3 regions of the Afifella sp. YEN Y35 genome follow, and region 2 is predicted to be linked to each of the others. Evidence: riboswitches for the same ligand, from Rfam matches in the RefSeq annotation. Region 2 holds a riboswitch; each other region holds the start of a gene.
What was found. A riboswitch is a leader RNA that binds a small molecule or an ion and turns the genes downstream of it on or off. The one in region 2 is predicted to bind cobalamin.

Region 1 (6,089 bases), 1.2 Mb from region 2:
CTTTTGTCGTGAAGAGATGCGCGAAGAGGGCGCGGGCGGCCTCCGTCGCATACCCCGCGCCGGAGAAAACCTTGTTGAAGTTCCAGCCAAGCGCATAGGTGTCGTCGCCTTCCAAAACGGCGAAGAGATCGCCGATGAGCTCACCCGTGTCGCGCAGGCAGACGGCGATCTCGCTGTCGCTCTCGGCGCGCTTTTTCACCTCTTCTTCCGCCGCGGCGAGATCGGCGAGCCGCATGGAGAAAAAGCAGCTGACCGCCGGCTCCTGCAAATAGGCGAAGAGGCCGGGCGCGTCGCGCTTCTCGAAACGCCTGAGGATCAGCCGGTCCGTCTCGATAGGCTGCATTTGTCCCTCTCTACGCGGTTTGCTTCATGTCTCGATGGGGACGAGGCTTGGCGCGCGATCATGTCAGCGGTGCGGCAGCACCTCAGATGTCGATCCGGGTCAGGTTCGTATCGAGGGCAAGGATTTCGGCGACGGGGCGGCCGGGCTCGAGGGCCGGAGGGACGAGCCGCATCGCCGCGTTCGGGATGTCGGTCGCCATGGCGACGGCCTCTTCGAGCGACAGGCCCACATGGAAGACGGCGTTCCTGAGGCAGGTGAGAAGGTCGACATGGGCGCCGGCAAGAGCGCCCGCCGCATTGACGAGGGCCCCGTCGCGGACGCGGATTTCCTCTCCATAGAGGACGAAATGGTCGGGCCCCCCGACCGTTGCCATGGCGTCGGAGACGAGGAAGGTGCGGTTTCTGACCGGGCGGGCGCGGCAGGCGATCGCGACCATCGGCCAGGCGACATGATGGCCGTCGACGATGATGCCGGCATAGGCGTCGCTCGCGAGCGCCGTGCCGAGGAGGCCGGGTGCGCGCGAGGTCATGGGCGGCATGGCGTTGTAGAGATGCGTGAAGCAGGCAATGCCGGCGGCAAGGCCAGCCTCCGTCTCCGCAGCATCGGCGGCGCTGTGGCCGGCTGAAACGACGACGCCCATCGCCGCGATTTCACGGATGAGGTCCGGGGGGACGACTTCCGGCGCGAGCGTCAGCATGACCGGGATATCCGCGGCGCGAAGACGTTCCAAGATTGTCAGGGTGGCGCGATCCATCGGCCGCATATGGGTGGCGTCGTGGGTGCCCTTGCGCTCCGGGTTGAGGTGCGGGCCTTCCAGATGCAGGCCGAGGAGACCCGGCATGCCCCAGGCCTTGATTACCGCTTCGGCGGTCGCGCGCATGCGTTCGGCCGTGGTGGTGATGAGGGTCGGCATCAGGAAGCCGACGCCGAGGCGGCGCTGGGCCGCGATGATCGTCTCGATCGCGGCGGGGCTTGCATCGGAATTGAGCATGATTCCACCGCTGCCGTTGACCTGAAGGTCGGTGAGGGCGGGGACGAGAAGATGGGGCGCGAGGTCGGGCGTCTCATGCGGGCCAAGTGGCCGGATGCGGGCGATCGCGCCCGCCTCGATCTCCACGGCAAGGCCGGTCTCAAAGCGGCCATCCTTCCAAAGTCGGGTCGGAGCGATAAGGCGGGTCACGAGACGAGATCCTCTGAAAGGCCGGCGGAAGCCGATGGGCAGCCGGTGCGGAGGCTGCGAAATGCCGAGGGCACGGGCGCTCTGTCCGGCCGGCGCGCGAACGGACCGGAGATACGCGCGCCGGCGGGTGCCGGCAAGAGAAGCGGCCGCCCCACATGCCTCGCTCATGCAAGCTTCGGCGGCAGGGAACGCGATTGCGGTTGCCAATTGCCGCAAGGCGTGGTTCAAGGGGCGTGATGACCCCGCGCGTAGAGGCGTTCGTCGCCGTCGGTGGTCACAAGCAACTTTCCGTATCGATCGTTGCCCCGAAGGCGCCCGTTGAGGCGTAAGCTCCCGGCAGCTGATCTACGCAGGCTTCCAAAACCAAGTGACACAGCTCGCGCCGGCCGTCTCAGGCTGGCCGCGACGAGAAAGCTCATATTGACACTTTTCAATGAACTCGGCCTCGCCGAGCCCATCCTTCGTGCCGTCGCCGCCGAAGGCTATACCAATCCGACTCCGATTCAGGCGCAGGTCATCCCGACCATGCTTGCCGGCCGCGATCTTCTCGGCACGGCGCAGACGGGAACCGGCAAGACGGCGTCCTTCGTGCTGCCGCTGCTCGACAAGCTCAGCCGCACCATGGTGCCGGCCGCACCGCGCACATGCCATGCCCTCATCGTCGTGCCGACGCGCGAGCTTGCCCAGCAGGTCGCCGACAGCGTGCGCAATTATGGGCGCTTCGTGAACATGTCGTCGGCGGTCGTCATCGGCGGCGCCCGGCCCGGGCCGCAGGTGAAGGCCCTGTCGCGCGGTGTCGATTTCATCATCGCGACGCCTGGCCGTCTTCTCGACCATATGCAGACCGGCGCCGTCCGCCTCGACCAGACGAACATCGTCGTGCTCGACGAGGCCGATCAGATGCTCGATCTCGGCTTCATGCCGGCGATCCGCAAGATCCTGGCGAAGATGCCGCGCGAGCGTCAGACGGTTCTTCTCTCGGCGACGATGCCGCCGGCGATCCGCAAGCTCGCAGGCGATTTTCTTCATCAGCCGGCGGAAATCTCCGTCGCCCCGGTGTCGCGCCCGATCGAGCAGATCGCACAAAGCGTCATCAACGTGGCGAGTGCCGGCAAGCGCGACATGCTCGTCGATCTTCTCGGCACGGCCGATATGGAGCGGGCGATCGTCTTCACGCGCACCAAGCGCGGGGCCGACCGCGTCAGCCAGCATCTCGACAAGGCTGGGCTGCGTTCGGCGGCGATCCACGGCAACAAGAGCCAGAATCAGCGCGAAAAGGCACTCGGTGCCTTCCGCAACGGCCGTGTGTCCGTTCTGGTCGCCACCGATATCGCGGCGCGCGGCATCGACATCGACGACGTTTCGCATGTCGTCAACTTCGAGCTGCCGAACGTGCCGGAGGCGTATGTGCACCGCATCGGGCGGACCGCGCGCGCCGGCAAGAGCGGCATCGCGATCTCGCTGTGCGATCATTCCGAGCGGGGTCTTCTGCGCGACATCGAAAAGCTGATCGGCAAGAGGATCGATGCGCATGGCGCTGCCCCTCGGCGCGAGGCAGTCGCGACCCAGGCCGGAGCCGAGGTGGTCGGCGAAACCGATGAGGCGCCGTCTGCAGGCGTGCGCCAGCAGGCGGGCGAGCGGCGCGACGAAAGATCACGCCAGCCCGGCAAGCGCACTTCTCCCTCACGCAACCGCCGGCGCTCGGGCAACAAACCCGCGGCCTTCGAAGCTCGCTCCGAGGGGCGCAACGAAGGGCGGAGCGACGGGCGGAATGAAGGCCGCAACGGCGATGCCCCGAAAGGCGGACGCAACCGCAGGCCGGAAGGTGCCGAAGGAGGCCGTTCGGCCAAGCGGGCGGAGGGCGGCGCGCCCAAGAGCCGCAAAAGTGGCGCGGATGGCCGGCGTGACGGGGCCCGCCGCGACGGCGGCCGCGGCAACGAGGGCGCCCAGGCGGGTCTGGAACGGATGCTGCGCAAAAGCGGCAAGCCAAAAACCGGGGCCGGCGACAAGCAGGTCGCCGCGCGCTGAACGCCTGAACACGTTTGATTTTGAGAGGGCCGGCCGCCATGTGCGGTCGGCCTTTTTTGTGCCGTCGGGCGCCCTTCGGCGTCGTGCGTTGCCGGCAAAGGAAAGTCGTGCCGGGCATAGCTGCTCAACGTGCACGGCATTGACAATTATGGCCATTCGCCGGCAGATGGGGCGTCAACGGTTTCCGGACGCAAAGCGACCGGATTAAAAGGGAACACGGTGAGGCGTACCCAGCAGGGACCGAAACCGTGGCTGCCCCCGCAACTGTGAGCGGCGAGCAGGGCTTCAACATGTCACTGGCGCATATGCGCTGGGAAGACGAAGCCACGCTGTGACCCGCAAGCCAGGAGACCTGCCGCTGACGCGCGACGCCGGGCCACCGGTGCCGCACCGCAACGGACGCCGGGGTGAGCGTCTGGCGGTGGAACGGCGCCAGGAATCCCATTTGCGCCCAATCCACGCCAAAACCCCGATCGTCCTTTCCGCATCGCTGTCGCGGTTCGTCCGCCACAGTCATTGGAGAGACGATACGAATGAAACTTCGTAAGTTTGCCTGTGCCGCCCTCACATCGGCGGCGTTCCTTCTTCCCGCCGCAGCCGAAGCGCATTTTCAGCTGATCTATACGCCCGAGGTGAACCTCGCCGAGCCGGGCGACGTGCCGCTGAAGCTGATCTTCTGGCACCCCTTCGAGAACGGCCATGTCATGGATATGGGCGCGCCGGAAGAGTTCTACGCCGTCTTCCGCGGCAAGAAGATCGATCTCAAGGACAGCCTCAAGCCGATCTCCTTCGAGGGGCTCGAAAACAGCGCGCAGGCCTTCGATGCCACGCTGCCGGCCAAGCGCGCCGGCGATTACACGCTCGTCGTCGTGCCTCAGCCCTATTACGAGGAGAGCGAGGACATCTACATCCAGCAGATCGCCAAGGCCTATCTGAACCGGGCGCAATTGCCGACCGACTGGGCCGAGCCCAAAGAGCTTGCGACGGAAATCGTGCCGCTCGATCGCCCGACCAACATTCTGGCCGGCTCCACCTTCACGGGGCGCGTCCTGTCGGAAGGCAAGCCGGTCGCAGGCGCCGAGATCGAAGTCGAATACATGGCGGCCGAGCCCTCCATGGACGAGAACAAGCCCACCGAACCCAAAGCCTCGCCGATGCCGGGCGGTGCCGTCGTCGCGATGAGCGACGAGAACGGCTACTTCACCTTCGGCGTCCCGAAGGCCGGGTTCTGGGGCTTTGCCGCGCTCGGTACGGGTCCGAAGACGGAGTTCGAGGGCAAAGAGCTCTCGCAGGACGCCGTCATCTGGGTGCGCGCCTACGACGTCGAGTGACGGCAGGAGGGATCGATGCATATTGTCGACGGAGCTCTCGCCAATGACGTCGTCATCGGGGGAGCGGTGCTGGCGGCCGGGGGCATCGCGCTCGGCCTCAAATCGCTGACGGCGGAAAAGATGCCGGCCGCCGGGGTGTTGAGCGCGACGTTCTTCGTCGCCTCGCTCATCCATGTTCCGATCGGTCCCTCCAGCGTCCATCTCATCATGAACGGTCTGGCCGGGCTGGTGCTCGGCTGGGCCGCCTTCCCGGCGCTGTTCGTCGGGCTTCTTCTGCAAGCGGTGTTCTTCGGCTTCGGAGGGCTCACCGTGCTCGGGGTGAATACGCTCAACATCGCGCTGCCGGCGGTGATCGTCTATTATCTGTGCCGGCGGGGGATCGCCTCCAATTCGCTGACGGTCGCCGCGATTTCAGGCGCCATCGGCGGGGGGCTCGCGATCGCGCTGACGACGGCCTTCGTCGCGATCGCTCTGGCGCTGTCCGGCGACGAATTCATCCCGGCCGCCAAGCTCGTCTTCTTCGCCCATATCCCGATCATGATCATCGAAGCGCTGGTGACGGGGGCGGCCGTGGTTCTCGCCCGCCGCGTCAAGCCGGAGCTTTTCGCCACTTTCAATCGGTCCGCTGCCGAGGAGGTCGCGCTATGAGAAAGCTCTGCGCAGCCCTTGTTTTTCTGACTCTTCTGCCCGCACCGCAGGCTCTCGCTCACAAGGTCATCGCGTCGGTCTATGCGTCCGGCGATGTCGTGGAAGGCGAGGTCGGCTTTTCCAATGGCGACATGGCGAGCGATGCGACGGTCGAGGTGTTCGACGACAACGGCAACAAGCTCGGCGAGGCGGTAACCGACGAGACCGGAGCCTTCACCTACAAGCCCGAAAAGGCGGTGCCGCTCGTCTTCAAGGCCAATCTCGGCGCGGGCCATGTGGCGCAGGTGCGGATGTCGGCCGAGGAGCTGCCGGAGATCGGCGGTGCGGAGGCCTCATCGCCGGCGCTGGTCGCTGCCGAAGCTGCGGCCGGTGCCGCCGAGCCGGCGTCTTCCGGCGACGGCGCTGTTGGGACGACCGCCCAGAGCTCCGGCGTCGACCTCGCCGCGCTTCTTGAAGCCCAGCACGAGATGATCACCGAGGCGGTGCAGAAGCAGGTGATCCCGCTCCGGCGCGATATCGACGCCTATAAGGAGAAGCACGACATGCAGAGCATCCTCGG
Region 2 (6,089 bases):
AAAAATCTCCAGCCGCTCCACCGTGTCGCCGTTGGTACGCCAGGCTGCGTCCGTCAGATCCGCCAGGAGCTTTGGCCGTTTTCCTTCCCAGCGCTCATGCAGCACGCAATCGAGCGGGTCGAAGCGCAAATCGAAATCATCGGCGAGTGCGCGCAAAAGCGAGGCATCGCCGGCCTCGCCTCCGCCGCGGGGCACACGGGCGAGTGCGGCGAGCGTGTCGGTCCTCAGCCGCCCGGCCGGAGACTGACCCAGAATGTGCAGCCCGTCGCGAATCTGCAGCTCTTTCAGATCGCAGATCTGCTCGTCGAGCTTGAGAATGATTTCCTCGCGCGATTCCCTGCCCGACGCGATCCCGAGATCGGCCAGAAAACCTTCGCTTTCCGCGCGCTCCACGATCGCTTCGGCGACCTTTTTCGAGCGTCGCGGATCGACGAGGTCGGCGGCCGCATATTCGTCGATCAGATATTCAAGCTCGGCCGCCGCCCCGTGGCTTTCGGCGCGCGTCATCGGCGGCATCAGATGGTCGATGACGACCGCGGCCGCGCGCCGCTTCGCCTGCGCCCCTTCGCCCGGATCGTTGACGATGAAGGGATAGACAAGCGGCACGGGCCCGAGGGTGGCCTCGGGAAAGCAATCCTGTGACAGCGCGAGTGCCTTGCCCGGCAGCCATTCCTGGTTGCCATGCTTGCCCATATGGACGAGCGCATCGGCCGCGAATGAGCGCCGCAGAAAGGCATAAAAGGCGAAATAGCCATGCGGCGGCACGAGCGCCGGGTCATGATAGCTCGTCTTCGGATCGACATTGTAGCCGCGCGCCGGCTGCACGCCGATGACGACATGCCCGAAGCGATGCAGGGCGAGCGCAAAGGCACCTTCGCCAGGATCGAAGAACGGATCGTCTTCAGGCCGACCCCAGGCGGTCTCGACCTCGCTCTGCACGCTCTCCGGCAGCGCGCGGAAGAATTCTCGATAATCCTCGAGCGAAAGCCACTCGCCACCCGTGCGCTCGACCCGTCCGTCGATCGCGTTCGTGGGCCCGGCGAGGATCGTCTGCATCAAGGCCTCTCCCGTTTCGGGCGCGCCCTCGGTGTCATAGCCAGCCTCGGCCATCGCCGTCAGGAGCCGTACCGTCGATTCGGGTGCATCGAGACCGACGCCGTTTGCGAGCCGGCCATCCTTGTTCGGATAGTTCGACAGAACGATGCCGATATGTTTCGCCGCGTTCGGCTTCGTCGAAAGCTGCGCCCAGGCCGCCGCGAGATCGGCGACGAAGGCGACGCGGTCTGCGAGCGGGCGATGCGCCATCGGCCGGCACTGCGTGCGCAGCTCGAACGCTCCCTCTTCCTTGAACGAAATGGCACGGGTGATGAGACGTCCGTCGACCTCCGGGAGCACCACGTTCATGGTGAGATCGGAGGGTGAGAGACCGCGCGGATGTTCACGCCAGATCGCCTCGGACACACCCGCAAAGGTCACCTGAAGAACCGGCCGCCTTCCGCCATCGAGAAAGGTCTCGGCAGACGGATCGCCGGTCTTGCCGAGAGCAAAGGCGGTGGCGTTCAGGATGAGCGCAGGATCGTGCTCCTGAAACAGCCCCATTACGAACTCTTTGTCCGCCGCCGCCTTGAGGCTTGAGACGAAAACCGGAAGCGGCCGCAGTCCCCGTTCGGCAAGAGCCGCAGAAAGCGCTTCCACCGGCGCCGTCTGACCCGATTGCACGAGCGCACGATAGAAGACGATCGCCGCAGTCGGCCCCTCGCCCTCAAACTTCCGTCCGCCCTCGGAAACGCCAAAAGCCGGCACCGTCTTCGGTGGCGGCGGCACCTCGTCATGTCCGAGAAGATGGCCCGAGAACCGCAACGCGTTTTCGAAATTCTCCGCTCCGCCCTCAACGAGATAGGACCAGAGAAGCCGCGTTTCGTCGGCGCCGAGCGTGCCCTCGGCCGCAAGGTCGCCATCCCATTTGGTATCGCCCGGCATCAGCGCCACTTTGGCGCCTGAGCCGCGCGCAATCCGCAGCGTCTCCTCGACGCCGTAGCGCCAATAGCCGACGCCGCCGAGAAGCCGAACGACGATCAGCTTCGCCTCGGCCAGCACCTTCTCGACATAGAGATCGACCGAATAGGGATGCGCGAGCGACATCCAATTGGCGAGCCGAATGGCCGGAAAATCGCCCGCCAGCCGGTTCGCCGCCGCAGCCAACCCGGCAATCTCGGTGTCAGCTGCGGAAAGGATGACGATGTCGCCCGGGCTCTGATCGAGATCGACCGCTTCGGAGGCCGCGTCGAGCCCCCGACTCTGGCCCTTGAAGATATGCAATTCAGCCTCCGAGGGCCTCCGTGACGGCCGCCCGATCGACATCGGACAGGCCGATCACCACGAGCTTCGGCTCGCCCGACGATTCACCGTTGCCGCGGTCGAACCAGCTCTCCAGCCTCTGACCCACAGCCTGGACGACCAGCGGCACCTTTTTGCCGTCGATCGCAAGGCGTCCCTTGATGCGCAGAACGCCAGGCATGGCGAGCGCCTTGGTGATGCGTGCTTCGGCCTCGGCCTTGTCCGGCGCTGTCACGGTGATGCTGAAGGAATCGAAATCGTCGTGCTCGTGCTCCTCGCCTTCCATCTCATGGTGCGAAAGCCGGGTCTCGCTGTCGTCCTCCGCCCCGGCCCCGACGCCCAGGAGCACTTCGGGCGGCACGATGCCATGCGTGGCACGAATGAGCGACGCAGCGACGCGCTTGTCCTCTCCGACGCGCTTTTCCACGCGCAGCATGCCCGCTTCATCGACGAGATCGCTCTTCGACAAGACGATGAGATCGGCGCAGCGCAGCTGATCCTCGAACAATTCCTCGATCGGATCGTCATGATCGAGCGACTGGTCGGCTTCGCGTTGCGCGACGAGCTTCGCTTCGTCGCTCGCCATACGACCGGCCGCGACGGCCTCGGCATCGACGACGGTCACCACCCCATCGACGGTCACCCGGTCGCGGACAGCAGGCCAGGCAAAGGCTTTGACGAGCGGCTGCGGCAGAGCGAGGCCCGAGGTCTCGATGACGATGTGATCGGGCGCCTGGCCGCGTGCGAGGAGTCCCTCCATCGCCGGCAAAAAATCGTCCGCCACCGTGCAGCAGATGCAGCCGTTGGAGAGCTCGACGATATCCTCCTCACCGCAGGCGGGGCTGCCGCAATCGGAGAGAAGCCCGCCATCGAAGCCCGTATCGCCGAACTCGTTGACGATGAGGGCGATTTTTCGGCCGTTCGCGTTTTCGAGGATGTGGCGGATGATCGTCGTCTTTCCGGCTCCAAGGAAGCCGGTGATGATCGTCGCGGGAATGCGTTCCGAAGCGTTTGTCATGAAGGAAGCTGTCCTTTCAGTGCCAGAGGCAGTCCGGCCGCCATGAAGACGACCAGCTCCGCCGAGCGGGCGATTTCCTGGTTGAGACGGCCCTGCGCATCGCGGAAGCGACGAGCCAGGGCGTTATCGGGTACGAGGCCGAGGCCGACCTCGTTGGAGACGAGGACGACGGGGCCGTTCGCCGCGGCGAGGGCTGCGCAGAGCTCGCGCGTACGCACGGCGAGGTCCTCTTCGGCGAACAAAATGTTGGAAAGCCAGAGTGTGAGGCAGTCGACGAGCAGGGCCCGATCCGGCGCGGCCTCGCCGGCAATGACGTCCGCAAGCGCGACCGGCTCCTCGACGGTGCGCCATGCCGGTCCGCGCCGAGCCCGATGTGCGGCGATGCGCTCACCCATCTCCGCATCGTCGTCTGCGGGAGGACACGTGGCGACGTAGACGGGGTTGAGCCCGCTTTCCTCCACGAGGCGTTCCGCATAGGCGCTTTTTCCCGAGCGGGCGCCGCCCAAAACGAGTGCCGTGGTTATCATGAGGATTTCGCGGAGCGTTTCCGCGCCAGGGGCCAGGCCGACGACACGAGCGGTCGGATGCTTACCGTCCTGCCGGTCGCCATGAAGGCCGCATGACCCACGGCCATGCCTTGAACGTGAGGAAACATGACTGCCTCAACGGCAGCGCGGCGAAGATGCGTTTTCTGAAAGATCAGGCGGCGGACACCGCCCGGGCATGAAAGCGAAACCGCTCTGCACGGTGCGCAGATCGTTGGCGATCAATGCGGCGCACCCGGCTCGAACCCTGGATGGAATCGCCGACGGAAATGTTCCGGAACTTTGCATGCTATCCCCTTTGCCGTCCCTCCGACGGCGTTCGAGTTGCCCTGGTCCGGCAGGTCTCCTGGCTTGCGGGTCTCCGCCCTTCTGCGCCTTCCCGTTGCCGGTGGCTTATGCAGGGGGCTCGCCGCGTACAGTTGCGGGGGCAGCTGCGGATGAGGGATCCCGATCTGGGTCATCCCTGTCGCATTCCCTTTTGATCCCCAGGTGCTGTGCACCATTCGGGAACCGGAACCATTTCAAAGACTAAACGGAATCGGAAGACTGTCGCAAGCGCGATTCCGCCGATCGCTCCGTTTCGCTCATGCGTGTATCGCCCGGCGAAACGAACGGTGTCTGCGAATCGATTTTGCCGGCAACGGCCGCCTTCCCATTGCCATTTCCCGCGGGCGCGGCCACGTCGAATCGCCGCGCCACGCCCGGATAACGCGTGTAGATCCACACGGTGAACCGCCGCCGCCAACGCCGCACCGCGGGAATATCGATCGACAACACGATCAGCCCGAGCGGCAGCATCCACAGGCCGAGCACCGGAAGGAAGGCGAAGAGACCGCCGAGAACCAGCAGAATCCCGATACCAACACGCAGAAGCGGGCTGTGCGGCAGAGGCATCTGCCGGCCAAAAAGATGGAGGCGCGAGCGCCGCTTCCTGTCGTTCTTTACCACTTCGGCTTCCTGCCTGTTTTGCATGCGTCAAAAATGGGCTGCGAAAGGATGCTTGCAATGCCCGATGAGTTTGGTATATCGCGCCCCAATTCCCCGGTAGCTCAGTTGGTAGAGCAAGCGGCTGTTAACCGCTGGGTCGCTGGTTCGAGTCCGGCCCGGGGAGCCACCTTCCTTCTCTTCTCATCGCACGATCTCGTCGAAACCGTGTCTTCACGGTGGGTGCCAAAAACTGTGAGCACCCGGACCGGCTTGGCCAGGGCAACGGCGCTTGGCCACGCACAGGCCACTCCCGCCTCCATCGACGCGAAGAAGATCTGAAACGATCGCCGTTCGACCTCGAAGGCGGGGTTCACCAGGCGATTCGCAACGCGCCCAGCCCCGCGCAGGATCAGACGTCTCCACGCAGCAGCGGATGCGCAGAATGCGATCGAACGCAGAGAGATTCGCGACGGCCGCTTACGCGCCATCAAAGTTGAAGCGAAAGCAACCTGATTGTTACCATATGTATCGGCGCACGCTATCGTGCCGAAATGAAGTCTATTCATTTCGATTGGTTTTTCTGGACACAATATACAAGCTGGAATAAAGGGATGGCCGATATTCTACATTGAGATACGCCCTCCCCCGATGCAATGACAGACTCCCCAAACCTCTCCAGCGACGAAGAGGCGTCCGCAGGACACGTTTTCCGTATCGCCGTCGGCGACGCTCTCGTCGTGATTCTGACTTTCCTCGTGATGTTCATGGGCGTCGGCCAGCTCAGCGCTGAAGCCGGTCTCAACGCCGTGCAGACCGCATTGATGACCAGCCTCACGGTCGCCGCGCCCGCTCAGGCTGCCGCCATGCAGATCCTGACGAGCGAGGGCGCAACCGCCGGCGCCTGGGCCGCGGCCGTCGTCGCCGTCATCATCGTCAATCTCCGCTTCATCGTCATGGTCGCCTCGGTCCTGGCGCGCTTGCCGGAGACGACATTCTGGCGCGCTTTGGGCGGCGTCGGGCTGATTTCGGCGAGCTCCTTCGCCGTCATCCTCCCCCGCCTCATGGAGGAGCCGCCTCCACGACCGATTCTCTATTGCGGCATGGTCGGAGGCATGTGCTCGCTCTCCGCCGTCATCGGCGCCGTGACCGGCCATCAGCTCGCAGCCTCCGTGCCGGTCATCGTCGGCGCGACTTTGGGCGCCATGATCCCGATCTATTTCGCCACGCTGATCGCCCGCCAGAAGAAGCTGCGCCCGTTGATG
Region 3 (6,089 bases), 730 kb from region 2:
ACGTGCCCGCGGCAACGGACAACGACGCGATCTCTGCCACGCTCGGCGAATTGGAGTTCGGTGTCGGCAGGCGCGTTTCGAGCTTTGCCCTCATCACGGTGGGCACCGGTATTGGCGGCGCCCTCGTCATCGATCGGCGTATCGTGCGCGGCCGTGATGGCAAGCCGCCGGAATTCGGTGCCATGGTTTTGGAGCCGGGTCATCCGTATCAACGCTATGGTCTTCACGGTACGTTTGAGGATCTCGCCGGTGGCAAGGCCGTCATCGCCGCCTATGCCGCGGAGACCGGAGAAGCGGCCGAAGATCTCAACATGAGCCTTTTACGCGAACGCGCTCTGGCCGGTGATGCACGAGCCGACGCGGCGTTCGAGACGATGGGGCGCTACATCGCCCAGGCATTCGGGACGATGATCAATCTCACCGCCATCGAGCTTTGCGTCGTCGGCGGGGGCATTTCGCTCGCCGGAGGCTTTCTGCTGGACCGTATCCGTCGCCACCTTCGGGCAAACACCTGGCCGTATCTGTTTGATGATGCCCGGATCTTGGCGACCGAGCATGGTAACGATTCCGGCCTCATCGGAGCTGCGGCCATGGTGCGCCGCCGTCTCAATCCTGTGGCGGGCGAGAACGTCCCCGTCATCAAACCATCGGCATTCGGTTGAACGAGGTGACCGCCATGGCCCGAGAGCTGCAAGTTGAACTTCGAGGCGTGCGTAAGAAGTTCGGGGCCGCGGAGGTGATCCGCGGTGTCGACCTTGGTGTCGAGCCCGGAGAATTCGTCGTCTTCGTCGGACCGTCTGGATGCGGGAAGTCGACGCTCCTGCGCTTGATTGCGGGGCTGGAGGAGATCACCTCCGGCGACCTTTTGATCGAGGGACGTTCGGTGAAGGATTTGTCGCCTGCCAAGCGTGGCATCTCGATGGTGTTCCAGTCCTACGCGCTCTATCCGCATCTGACCGTGGAAGAGAATATGGGCTTCGGCCTGAAGCAGGCGAAGGTCGAGAAGTCGGAGATCAAGCGGCAGGTCGCGGAAGCGGCGGAAATGTTGCGCCTGTCGGAGCTTCTCCAGCGCAAGCCGCGGCAATTGTCCGGCGGACAACGCCAGCGCGTCGCCATCGGTCGTGCGATCGTGCGCGATCCGAAGGTCTTCCTGTTCGACGAGCCTTTGTCCAACCTCGACGCAGCTCTGCGCGCCCAGATGCGCATCGAGATCGCGCGCCTGCATCGCGACATGGACGCCACGATGATCTACGTCACGCACGATCAGACCGAGGCGATGACGCTGGCCGACCGCATCGTGGTGTTGAACGAGGGGCTCATCGAGCAGGTGGGCACGCCGCTCGAACTCTATGGCAAGCCGAAGACCCGTTTCGTGGCGAGCTTCATCGGCAGCCCGCAGATGAACTTCCTGCCGGTGCGCGTCGCCGGAGCGTCGGAGGGAGGCCCTTGCCTCAAGCTCCCGAACGGGGTCGAAATGGCTTTTCCGGAAGCGCCGGCGGCGGCGATCGATCGGGAGGATGTCGTGCTCGGCATCCGCCCGCATGAGATCAAGTTCAGCCGCGAGAAAACCGAAGGTATTGCGGCCGAGATCGTCGTCGTCGAGACTTTCGGCAACCACACGCTTCTCTATGCCAATATCGGCGAGGATGATCTCGTGACCGTCGAGACGGCTGGGATCAGCGATGTGACGACGGGCGAGCGCGTTTGGCTGAGTTTCGATCCCGCCCATTGCCATTTCTTCGACGGGGATGGTCAGGCTCTATAGTTCGGGCCGAGGCTTTGACGGCATCGGCCACCCCCGTGCTCGAAGGGGTGGCCCGGAGGAGGCGACCCCGAGGAGGTTGCTGGACGGCACACGGGCAGTCCGCCTCTGTTGCAGAAATCCTGTACTGAAAGGCGCTATCCGTCTCGCGGGGTGGTGCCGCTGAGGCCAGGCGAAGAGGGTGTCGAGGCCCGGCAACGTGCGGCATTATGGCCGGATCGGGGCGCGAGCGCCTGTAGAAATCGTCATACATCGAAGTATTATTCTCCAATTCCGATGTAAATATTACGAATATTGGAGCTTCGAATGGCCGTTTTATGGCAGATAGCAACCTGCGCGCGCTAAAAATAAACCGAAGATAGAATTTTCTCCTATTGCCGGTGGGTAACGAAAGCGTTAGCGGCCCTGCCGACTTGACATAAGCCGCCGTTGGCGCCAGTAAAAGCCTGTTACCGGTTTCCGAGCGTGAGAGCGCGAGGATGAAAAGGGAATACGGTGAGGCGTACCCAAAAGGGGCCGAAACCGTAGCTGCCCCCGCAACTGTGAGCGGAGAGCAGGGCTGGGAGTGCCACTGGCGCGTGAGCGCTGGGAAGGTAGCCCTTGCTTGGTGCCGCGAGCCAGGAGACCTGCCGGTGATGTGCGTCGGGCTGTGTGGGCTGTCGGCGTACAACGAGGGATGTCGGGGTCTGCATCCAGCGACGAAAATCACGGCGGGCAGCGCTTGCGCTTGCTTGTCATCTTTCGGCGTTGGGCAGGTCGGTCATCCTGATGGAAGAGCATTTCCCAACTCATAAGTGGCGGATCCAGGACTTCGTCGACGTTCCGACGTTGCAGCGGATCCAGGACACTTTTGCCAAGGCCATGGATATGGCCGCGGTGACGGTTGATCGCGACGGGGTGCCCGTCACCAAAGCGAGCAATTTCCAGCCTGTGTGTCGTTTGATGCGCTCCACCCCCGAAGGGTTGCGGCGTTGTCATGCATGCGATGCCTGCGGGGGGCTCGCCGCCTACCGCTCAGGCCGGCCGGCGACTTATGTCTGCCATGCCGGGCTCGTCGACGTCGCCGCGCCGATCATCATCGAGGATGAATATCTCGGCTGCCTCTTGTGCGGCCAGGTGATGCTCGAAGACGAGCGCGAGCGCACGATCAGCAACGTGCTCGACCGAAACCATTCTCTCGGCATTGCTCCGGCAGAGCTTGAGGAAGCCGTCTATGCCATGCCGGCGGCCGATCGAGATCGCCTCGATTCCGCCGTCGAGATGCTGATGCTGGCGGCGAGCCACATCATCGAGATTGGCAAGACGAACCTGATCCAGGCGCGCCTCCTCAAAGAGGTGAAAGCCAAAGCCGCCACGGAAAAGGCGCTGCAGGATGCCCAGTTGCGGGCGTTGCAGGCGCGCGTCAATCCGCATTTCCTGTTCAATTCGTTGACGCTCATTGGCTACACGGCCTTCGAGGAGAAGGCGGTGAAGACCGAGGAAGTCGCTTACATGCTGAGCGACATCCTCCGCTACAGCCTGCGCAATCTCGCCACTTCGGTGCCGCTCAGCGAAGAATTCGACATGATCGAACGCTGCTTGCGCCTCCACCAGCTTCGCTTCGGCGACCACCTGAGCATCGAAGTCGATCTCGACGAAAGCCTGCGCAATTGGCCGGTCCCGTGCATGGTTCTGCAGCCGCTTGCCGAGAATGCCATCGTGCACGGGGTGGAAGCGCTCTCGCGGCCGGTTCGCGTGCGCGTCTCGGCGCGGAGGGTGGACGATCGCGGCTTGATCGAGGTCTATGACAACGGCGCGGGGATGAGCGAGGCTCAGGTCGCCGCGCTCAACAACGATCGTTGTGTCCTGCAGCAGGCGGAGCGCAGCCGCGCGGCTCTCGGACTGCAAAGTGTCATCACCCGGCTCGACAGCGAGTACGGCAACGACTTCGATCTCAAAGTAACAAGCAGATTGAATGAGGGAACCCGAATTGAGCTTTCCTGGCCACTCGGCGACTATGCGCAGCTTGAAAATGCTTGAGCTCGCACGCACTGAGCGTTTTGCGTCCATGTTTCAAGGCGCTTTTCAGCAGGAGTCCTCGGTTCGGCCCGGCCTCCTGGTGGCCGACGACACGCCCATCATTCGCTCGACGGTCAGCCGCGTCGTGGCGGCTGAGGCGCTCGACTTCGCCAATGTCTGGGAGGCCAAGAACGGCTCCGAGGCGGTGGAGCTGGCGCGGCGCGAGCGGCCAGAACTCATTCTGATCGACATCAAGATGCCCGGCGTGGACGGGTTGGAAGCGGCCGCGATCATCAAGGCCGAGCTGCCGCGCACCCGGCTCATCTTCCTCACGGCTTATGATGAATTTGCCTATGTGCAACGCGCTCTCAAGATCGGTGCGCTCGACTATCTTTTGAAGCCGATCCGTCCGGCGAAGCTTGGCGAATTGTTGCGGAAGCTCCACGGTGAGATTTGCACGGAACTGAGTGCATCCTCGTCCGCCGCCGATGCGGAGATCGCGCGGGACGTGACGTCGGCTGCCACGCCCTGTGCGCCGGAGAGAGATCCGGTCAAGCGTGCGATCGCCTTCATTTCCGAAAACTATGCCGATGAAAACATGTCGCTCTCGGCTGTCGCCAACGTCGCGCATCTCAGCCCGTCGCACCTTGCGCACCGTTTTCGCGAATGTGTCGGCATCAGCTACAAGCAGTTTCTCACCGAGAAGCGCATCGAGGCGGCCAAAGATCTGCTCTTGACGACCGACACGACCAACGAAGCGGTCGCCGAGCAGGTCGGCTATGCCAACGTCACCAATTTCTATCGCCTGTTCCAGCGCGAGACGGGGATGACGCCGGCGCAGTTCCGCCGAAGCGAGAAGGAGCCGGCGTCCGACGCGCAGTGATCGCGGGGCCGCCTATTTTTGAAGCGGCGCGCTTTTTTTGTCTTCGCGATCATGCATGGCGATGCCAATCGGCGTCACGAACATCGGGTGAGACGGCAGCTTCGTCGGGATTCCGGTCATCTCGGCCACGATGTCGGCCATGCCGGGCATCCCGCTCGTGCCGCCCACCAGATGGATGGTCTTGACGTCGTAAGGGGCGATGTGGCGGGCAACGATGCTGCCGACCTTCTGCATCACCGGTCTGACCAGCGGATAGAGTGAACGGGCCCTTTTCGGGTCTTTCTTGATGTCCTCCGCTTCCTCGAAGGAAACGCCGAGAGCGCCTGAGATCACCAGCGTGAACTGGGTCCCGCCGGTCGCCTCGTCGGCGGTGTAGACGACTTCGCCATCCTTGAAGATCGCAACGCCCGTCGTGCCGCCGCCGACGTCGACCACCGCCCCGTCCTTGATCTGCAGGAGGGCATTGGCCGCTGTCGGCTCATCGACGAAATGCTCGCATTCGAGCCCCGCACCGATGACGACATTCTGCGTTGCCTTCACCTCCGCCGGCGCAACGCCGGGAGGGTAGGAGGTCGCCGCACTCTCGAGCGCGAAGCCGAGATCCGCCTCCACCTCAGCCTTCATGCGTGAAAGGATCTGCATGGCGCCGATGAAATCCACCACGAGGCCGTCCCGCACGATCTGCGCGAACTGATACCGCCCGGCGAGAGGCTGTCCGTCCTCGTCGAGGACGACGAGAACGGTGTAGGCCGTGCCGAGATCGACCCCGACATGGACGCGGCCCTTGTACCCCTGTCGGGCCGGCGTCTTGTTGAAGACGCTGACCGCACGGGCGAGGATGTCATCGGCGTGGCTGTTCATCGTTTCTGCCTCACGCGGCTTCCGCTCGGGTCTTTTCGGTCAGGCGGAGTGTGTCGATGGCGATCATCTTTTCCTCGTCGGTCGGGACGACCATTGCCGCCGTCCTGGAATCGCGGGTGCTGATCCGCCCGTCGTCGCCCGGCGCCTCGTTGGCGTCGCTATCGATGGCAATGCCGAGAAAGCCGAGCTTCTCGCAGATTCGCGCCCGCATCGAGGGGCTGTTCTCGCCGATGCCTGCGGTGAAGACCAGCGCATCGAGCCCGCCCAAGGCGGCCGCATAGGATCCGATATATTTCCGCGTCATGTAGGCGAACATCTCGAGCGCGAGCTCGCAACGGTCGCAGCCACCCTCGGCGCGTTCCTCCACTTCCCGCATATCGTTGCTGATGCCCGAGACGCCGAGGAGGCCGCTCCTTTTGTAGAGCATGGCCTCGATATCGCCGAGGCTCATGCCGAGTTGCTTGTTGAGATAGAAAATCAGCCCCGGATCGACGTCGCCGGAGCGTGTGCCCATCATCACGCCGGAAAACGTGGCGAAACCGATGCTCGTATCGATCGAGCGTCCGTTCTCGATCGCGTCGATCG

Region 1: linked by a shared signal. The riboswitch ahead of ACK8CP_RS18605 (DUF4198 domain-containing protein) and the one ahead of cobU (bifunctional adenosylcobinamide kinase/adenosylcobinamide-phosphate guanylyltransferase) in region 2 are both predicted to bind cobalamin.
Region 3: linked by a shared signal. The riboswitch ahead of ACK8CP_RS08135 (PocR ligand-binding domain-containing protein) and the one ahead of cobU (bifunctional adenosylcobinamide kinase/adenosylcobinamide-phosphate guanylyltransferase) in region 2 are both predicted to bind cobalamin.

What each region holds. Positions count from the first base shown of each region.
Region 1 is NZ_CP180203.1:3,915,591-3,921,679, forward strand. Features, by position in the region: gene ACK8CP_RS18590 (GNAT family N-acetyltransferase) at 1-343, opposite strand, end outside; gene ACK8CP_RS18595 (N-acetylglucosamine-6-phosphate deacetylase) at 426-1,523, opposite strand; gene ACK8CP_RS18600 (DEAD/DEAH box helicase) at 1,944-3,551, shown strand; cobalamin riboswitch at 3,713-3,926, shown strand; gene ACK8CP_RS18605 (DUF4198 domain-containing protein) at 4,085-4,882, shown strand; gene cbiM (cobalt transporter CbiM) at 4,898-5,530, shown strand; gene ACK8CP_RS18615 (cobalt ABC transporter permease) at 5,527-6,089, shown strand, end outside.
Region 2 is NZ_CP180203.1:984,838-990,926, reverse strand. Features, by position in the region: gene cobN (cobaltochelatase subunit CobN) at 1-2,319, opposite strand, end outside; gene cobW (cobalamin biosynthesis protein CobW) at 2,321-3,355, opposite strand; gene cobU (bifunctional adenosylcobinamide kinase/adenosylcobinamide-phosphate guanylyltransferase) at 3,352-3,882, opposite strand; cobalamin riboswitch at 4,219-4,430, opposite strand; gene ACK8CP_RS04790 (hypothetical protein) at 4,429-4,848, opposite strand; tRNA gene ACK8CP_RS04785 (tRNA-Asn) at 4,939-5,014, shown strand; gene ACK8CP_RS04780 (AzlC family ABC transporter permease) at 5,481-6,089, shown strand, end outside.
Region 3 is NZ_CP180203.1:1,710,656-1,716,744, reverse strand. Features, by position in the region: gene ACK8CP_RS08145 (ROK family protein) at 1-662, shown strand, start outside; gene ACK8CP_RS08140 (ABC transporter ATP-binding protein) at 677-1,765, shown strand; cobalamin riboswitch at 2,199-2,411, shown strand; gene ACK8CP_RS08135 (PocR ligand-binding domain-containing protein) at 2,531-3,781, shown strand; gene ACK8CP_RS08130 (response regulator) at 3,774-4,643, shown strand; gene eutJ (ethanolamine utilization protein EutJ) at 4,656-5,504, opposite strand; gene ACK8CP_RS08120 (acetate/propionate family kinase) at 5,515-6,089, opposite strand, start outside.